Regions from separate parts of the Vibrio sp. Vb1554 genome, predicted to be linked through region 1. Evidence: predicted binding sites of a transcription regulator. Region 1 holds the regulator's gene; the other holds the start of a gene.
What was found. Region 1 encodes MetJ, which represses methionine synthesis genes. Its sites were predicted from a motif close to TTAGACNTNTANANGTCTAA; they were not measured.
Positions count from the first base shown of each region.

Region 1 (3,715 bases):
AGAGAAACGTCCATGTCTGAAGACAACCACCAAGCAGCCACTCCAGAAGAAGAACATCGCCAAAAAGCATTGGATTACCATGCTTATCCAACTCCAGGAAAGATTGCTGTCGAACTGACAAAGCCTGCGGAAACGGCGGGTGATCTTGCCCTTGCATACAGCCCTGGTGTTGCAGAGCCAGTGCGTGAAATCGCACAAAACCCGGATAACGTGTACAAGTACACTGCAAAAGGGAACATGGTTGCTGTTATTTCTAACGGTACCGCTATTCTAGGTCTAGGTAACCTAGGTCCACTTGCATCTAAGCCTGTGATGGAAGGTAAAGCGTTACTGTTTAAGCGTTTTGCTGGTCTTGACTCTATTGATATTGAAGTTAAGCACCGCACGATCGATGAATTTGTGGATACTGTTGCGAGCATTGCAGACACTTTTGGCGGTATCAACCTTGAAGATATTAAAGCACCAGACTGTTTTGAGATTGAAAAACGTTTGATTGAGCGTTGTGATGTACCAGTATTCCACGATGATCAACATGGTACTGCTATTGTAACGGCAGCGGGTATGCTGAATGCAATCGAACTTCAAGGTAAGAAACTTGAAGATTCAACAATTGTTTGTCTTGGCGCTGGCGCTGCCGCTGTAGCGTGTATGGAGCTTCTGATCAAATGCGGTGCAATGCGCGAAAAAATCTACATGCTAGATCGCAAAGGTGTGATTCACACTCGTCGTGATGACCTTAATGAATATAAGCAGTTATTTGCGAACAATACAGATAAGCGCACACTAGAAGACGTAATTGAAGGTGCAGATCTGTTCCTAGGTGTATCTGGTCCAAACCTGTTGCCAGCGGAAGCGTTGAAGTTGATGGCTGATAAGCCAATCGTGTTCGCATGCTCTAACCCGGATCCTGAAATCAAGCCGGAACTTGCTCACGCAGTTCGTGATGACTTGATCATGGGTACTGGCCGTAGTGATTATCCTAACCAAGTTAACAACGTATTGTGTTTCCCATTCATTTTCCGTGGTGCTCTTGATGTGCGTGCAAGTGAAATCAATGATGAAATGAAACTTGCAGCCGTTGAGGCGATTCGCGAGCTAGCAAAAGAGCCTGTACCTGAAGCCGTATTGAAGGCTGCAGGTGTTGATAAGCTAGAGTTTGGTGCGGACTATATTATTCCAAAACCAATGGATTCACGTTTGCTACCGCGTGTTGCAAAAGCGGTTGCTCAGGCGGCGGTTAATTCAGGTGTAGCTCGTATCGAGATGCCTGAAAACTACATGGCAGAGTAATATATCTTTCAGGTGTGATACACAAAAATGGGACGCTATTGCGTCCCATTTTTTATGTCATTCATTTGGCTCGAGGCAAGAGTCATTACCTGAAACCTCTTATCAGGCTTTTTTATTCTTCGTCGAATGACTCAAATTCGATGCCCATTTCCGTCATCAGCGCTTTTACTTCTGTTGGAATATCATCAGGACGGTCTTTACGAAGGTCTTCATCTGTCGGAAGTGGCTGACCTGTGTACGCGTGCAAAAATGCCTCGCATAGCAATTCGCTATTGGTTGCATGGCGTAAGTTATTGATCTGACGGCGAGTACGCTCATCAGTTAGCACCTTTAAAACTTTTAGCGGGATAGAGACGGTAATTTTTTTTACTTGTTCGCTTTTTTTGCCGTGCTCTGCATATGGGCTAATGTATTCGCCATTCCAGTCAGCCATTGCACACCTTCATTTATGTAATCGGTTAAAAATAATTTAGGTGCTGATTTTAGCTGCATTTACCGCCATAAGCAAAGACATATAGACGTCTAGAAGTGTTGACGTCTCATTTTTTGACGAGTAAAGTGAACATAACAGCAAAGGAAGCGTGTTGATCACTTTATGTTACTCATTAGATATAGCGCATTCCTATTTAGAAGTCATTACCCGTGAAAGGATACACCCATGAGCACTCGCAAACCTGCGACCATTGCAGTACGCACTGGTATTGAATCAGACAGCCAATATCATGCTGTCGTTCCACCTATTTATCTTTCCACTAACTATGGTTTTCCTGCTTTTGGTGAAGTGCCCAAGTATGATTACACACGATCTGGTAATCCAAACCGCGGACTGTTGGAAAGTGCGCTATCTGAACTTGAGTCTGGAAAAGGAGCGGTTGTTACTAACTGCGGTACGTCGGCATTAAATTTATGGGTTTCCGCTTTTCTCGGCCCAGATGATCTCATTATTGCTCCTCACGATTGTTATGGTGGTACCTATCGTCTTTTTAATACCCGAGCTAACAAAGGCGATTTTAAGGTTCAGTTTGTCGATCAATCAGACGAACAGGCTTTAGATGCTGCATTGGCACAAAAACCAAAACTCATTTTGCTAGAAACTCCGTCAAACCCTCTGGTTCGCGTAGTGGATATTGCAGCTACTTGTGAAAAAGCGAAACAAGTCGGCGCGTTAGTTGCGGTGGACAATACCTTTTTGACACCCGTGTACCAAAAACCTTTAGAGCTAGGTGCGGATTTTGTTATCCACTCCACAACAAAGTACATCAACGGTCATTCGGACGTAATTGGTGGGGTAATCATCACCAACACAGAAGCGCATGCAGAAGAGCTTGCATGGTGGGGCAATTGTATTGGTGCAACGGGCACACCTTTCGATAGTTATATGACGCTGCGAGGTATTCGTACGCTTGGTGCTCGTATGAAAGTACATGAAGAGAGCTCACAGCAGGTACTGGCTTACCTACAGAAACAAGCGTTAGTTAAAACTATCTATCATCCAAGCCTGCCGGAACATCCAGGTCATGACATCGCTAAAAAGCAGCAAACGGGCTTTGGCTCTATGTTGAGTTTTGAGTTTGCTGGTTCGTTTGAACAGTTAAAGGTGTTTGTGAAAGAGCTCCAACTGTTTTCATTAGCAGAGTCATTAGGTGGTGTAGAAAGTTTGATTTGCCACCCAGCATCCATGACGCACCGTGCAATGGGTGAGGAGGCGCTGGCGGAGGCTGGGGTCTCTCATCAACTATTGCGTTTGTCTGTCGGTTTGGAAGATGCACAAGACCTCATCACAGATTTAGAACAAGCGTTCGCTAAAGCTACCCAGTAATAGGAGACGATAACAATGACTGTACAACGTCAGCTGCATAAGTTTGGTGGCAGTAGCTTAGCAAACCCAGAATGCTACTTACGCGTTGTGGGTATTCTCAAGGAGTATTCGACAGAAAATGATCTGGTGGTCGTCTCTGCTGCAGGAAAAACCACTAACCGCTTGATTGAGTTTTTGGAAGGGTTAAATAAAGATGGCCGAATTGCGCATGAAGCGCTTCAAAGCTTAAGACAGTTTCAAACTGAGCTAATAGAAAGCTTGTTGGAGAGTGAAGCAAAAGAAGAGCTGTTAGCTTTATTACATGATGAGTTCAGTACTCTCTCGGAGCTGACTGCACCACTCACTAATGCGCAAAAATCTGCGGTACTGGGACACGGAGAAGTATGGTCTGCTCGCCTATTGGCCGCGTTATTATCTCAACGTTCTATCCCTGCGGTTGCACAAGATGCACGAGCGTTTTTACGTGCAGAAGCGGGAACTCAACCAGAGGTTGATCGCGCTCGTTCATACCCTTTAATTAAAGAGATCCTCGCGCAGCATAACCATAAACGTGTGGTAATTACTGGATTTATGGCTCAGAACGAGGCAGGAGAAACCATTCTACTT
Region 1 is NZ_JAWPOJ010000032.1:1,417-5,131, forward strand. Features, by position in the region: gene R8N28_RS20010 (malic enzyme-like NAD(P)-binding protein) at 13-1,290, shown strand; gene metJ (met regulon transcriptional regulator MetJ) at 1,403-1,723, opposite strand; gene R8N28_RS20020 (O-succinylhomoserine (thiol)-lyase) at 1,949-3,109, shown strand; gene R8N28_RS20025 (bifunctional aspartate kinase/homoserine dehydrogenase II) at 3,125-3,715, shown strand, end outside.

Region 2 (3,715 bases), on a different contig from region 1:
GCTTTTTCAATCATTGGGGTGATTGTTGAGCCTTGAATGAGGATAGAGAAAACAACGACGGAGTAGGTCATTACAAGAATAATCTCTTTTACATCGATTAACTTATCTTGAATCACCCAAATACCAGATGGAATAGAAAGTGCCATCGCTAGTGCTAGGCCTCCGCGTAAACCGCCCCACGTCAAAATACGCACTGACCATGGATTATATTTTCTGTAACGTTTAAAGCCTATGTAAGAAAGAAATACACTTAGATAGCGAGCTGCTAGTACAAGAGGGACTGAAATAGCCATCATGATCCAGTCTTCTTTGTGGAATTCAAATAGCAGCATCGACATACCGATCAGTAGGAATAACACGCCATTCAAGAATTCATCAACAAGCTCCCAAAAATGGTCAAGGTGATCTTCACTCTCTTTTGAAAAGCCAATAAAGCGTGTCCAGTTGCCAATCATAATACCGGATACAACCATTGCGAGTGGGCCTGATACATGGATGTATTCAGCAAATGCGTAACCTGCTGTTGGGACACCAATGGTAAGTAACAATTCCATTGAGTGATCATCGGTGGCACTGATCAAGTAGTGGAATAGCAAACCGAGGACGAAACCATATGCGATACCACCGATAGCTTCTTGGATGAAGAGTAAGGTGACACTACCTACAGTTGGTGCCTCAGTGCCAAATGCAATCGTAAATAGAGTGACGAAGATAACCAAACCGAAGCCATCATTGAAGAGCGATTCTCCTTCAATCTGAGTGGAGATACGTTTAGGAGCATCGAGTTTTTTCACAATAGCCAATACAGCGATTGGGTCAGTTGGCGATATTAGAGCACCAAATAGTAAGCAGTAGACCAAATCAAATTGGATGCCAATTAACTGACAAAACCCATACAGCGCAAATCCAATAAAGAACGTAGAAAACAGTGTAGCTCCAAGGGCTAAAACAGTGATCTCCCACTTCTGATCTTTAAGGTTCGGGAGTTTGATGCCTAGTCCACCAGCAAATAGTAAGAAGCCAAGAATGCCTTTGAGCAAGAAATCTTCGAAGTTAATCCTTGTGACCGTCTCCGTCGCAATTTCGGTGAGATGGAACCAGTTGTTTTGACCCGCAATTAAGATTAGAAGTGAAAGCACCATTGAACCTGCGGTAATCGCAATGGTGGTTTGCATCTTTCCTATCTTGCTGTTTACAAAAGCAATTAGCATCGCAGCTGCGGATAGAAAACATAAAGTATGATAGACCGACATAGAGCTCTCTATTTGTAACATTTTATGAATGGAATTCTCGGCTGATGCTGCTTAAATAGCAAACATTTTTTCGTGATTATTTTGTAAGTTAAGAAGGAGATAAAATAATCATTAATTCCACGTTTAGACGTCTAGACTCCTGAAGTTTGTGTGATAGGATGGAAAGATAACTAAAGGAATGAGGCTGTACTGTGGGAAGTAACGTAAGACAACAGATTGAAGCTCAATTGAAGCAACGTATTCTTTTGATTGATGGTGGTATGGGAACCATGATTCAAGGGTACAAACTTGAAGAGCAAGACTATCGAGGAACGCGCTTTGCGGATTGGCATTGTGATCTAAAAGGTAACAACGACCTGTTGGTTCTAAGTCAGCCTCAACTTATCAAGGACATTCACGCTGCATATTTAGAAGCGGGTGCAGATATTCTCGAAACCAACACGTTTAACGCAACAACCATTGCGATGGCTGACTACGAGATGGAAAGCCTAAGTGAAGAAATTAACTTTGCTGCTGCCAAGCTTGCACGTGAAGTTGCAGACGAATGGACCGCAAAAACACCCGATAAACCGCGTTATGTCGCAGGGGTTTTAGGGCCGACGAACCGCACTTGTTCTATCTCTCCTGATGTAAACGACCCTGGATATCGAAATGTTTCTTTCGACGAGTTAGTTGAGGCTTACTCTGAATCGACTCGAGCGCTGATTAAAGGTGGTTCTGATCTTATTCTTATCGAGACCATCTTCGATACGCTTAACGCTAAGGCTTGTTCATTTGCTGTTGAAAGTGTGTTTGAAGAGATGGGTATTGAGTTACCTGTGATGATCTCGGGGACTATTACTGATGCTTCCGGTAGAACATTATCCGGTCAAACCACAGAAGCGTTTTACAACTCATTACGTCATGTTAAACCGATTTCGTTTGGTTTGAACTGTGCACTTGGCCCGGATGAACTGCGTCCTTATGTTGAAGAGCTCTCGCGTATATCAGAATCTTTTGTTTCCGCTCACCCAAATGCTGGGCTTCCGAATGCATTCGGCGAATACGATTTGTCGCCAGAAGATATGGCTAAGCATGTTAAAGAGTGGGCTCAAAGTGGCTTTTTAAACTTGATTGGTGGGTGTTGTGGTACAACTCCTGAGCACATTCGCCAAATGGCACTCGCGGTTGAAAATATCGCCCCTCGTCAATTACCTGAACTTCCCGTTGCTTGTCGCTTGTCTGGCCTGGAGCCACTCGCTATTGATAAAGACTCTTTATTTATCAATGTCGGTGAGCGTACGAATGTAACCGGTTCTGCGCGTTTTAAGCGCTTAATTAAAGAAGAGCTGTACGATGAAGCGCTCGATGTGGCTCGTCAACAAGTTGAAAATGGCGCTCAAATTATCGATATCAACATGGATGAAGGCATGTTGGATGCACAAGCTTGTATGGTTCGCTTTTTAAACCTTTGTGCGTCAGAACCTGAAATCTCAAAAGTACCAATCATGGTTGACTCTTCCAAGTGGGAGGTTATTGAAGCCGGTCTTAAGTGCATCCAAGGCAAAGGCATTGTTAACTCGATCTCTCTCAAAGAAGGCAAAGAGAAATTCGTTGAACAAGCTAAGTTGATCCGCCGTTACGGTGCGGCTGTGATTGTGATGGCGTTTGATGAGATTGGGCAAGCAGATACACGTGAGCGCAAAGTAGAAATTTGTACCAACGCTTACCGAATTCTTGTTGATGAAGTGGGCTTTCCACCAGAAGACATCATTTTTGACCCCAACATTTTTGCCATTGCTACGGGGATCGAGGAGCATAATAACTACGCGGTGGATTTCATTGAAGCCGTTGGCGATATCAAACGTGATTTACCACATGCGATGATCTCGGGTGGTGTTTCTAACGTCTCATTCTCTTTCCGTGGCAATAACTATGTACGTGAAGCGATTCACGCGGTGTTCCTCTACCACTGTTTTAAAAATGGTATGGATATGGGGATTGTGAATGCGGGTCAGTTAGAAATCTACGATAACGTGCCTGAAAAATTGCGTGAGGCTGTGGAAGATGTCGTTCTTAACCGTCGTGATGACGCCACTGAGAGATTGTTAGATATCGCGGCGGAATATGCAGGCAAAGGGGTAGGTAAAGAGGAGGATGCCTCTGCACTTGAGTGGAGAACTTGGCCTGTTGAAAAGCGCTTAGAGCACGCGTTAGTGAAAGGAATAACTGAGTTCATCGTTGATGATACCGAAGAGGCTCGTGTCAACGCTTCAAAGCCATTAGAGGTGATTGAAGGCCCATTAATGGATGGGATGAACGTCGTCGGAGACTTGTTTGGTGAAGGTAAAATGTTCCTTCCTCAGGTCGTAAAATCTGCACGAGTGATGAAGCAAGCAGTCGCGCATCTGGAGCCCTACATCAATGCAGAAAAGCAGGTGGGACAAACAAACGGTAAGATTTTGCTAGCGACGGTCAAAGGT
Region 2 is NZ_JAWPOJ010000050.1:721-4,435, forward strand. Features, by position in the region: gene R8N28_RS22785 (cation:proton antiporter) at 1-1,253, opposite strand, end outside; gene metH (methionine synthase) at 1,445-3,715, shown strand, end outside.
Region 2: metH (methionine synthase) is a predicted target of MetJ. The motif match lies at 1,377-1,396, and genes of this name have one in related genera.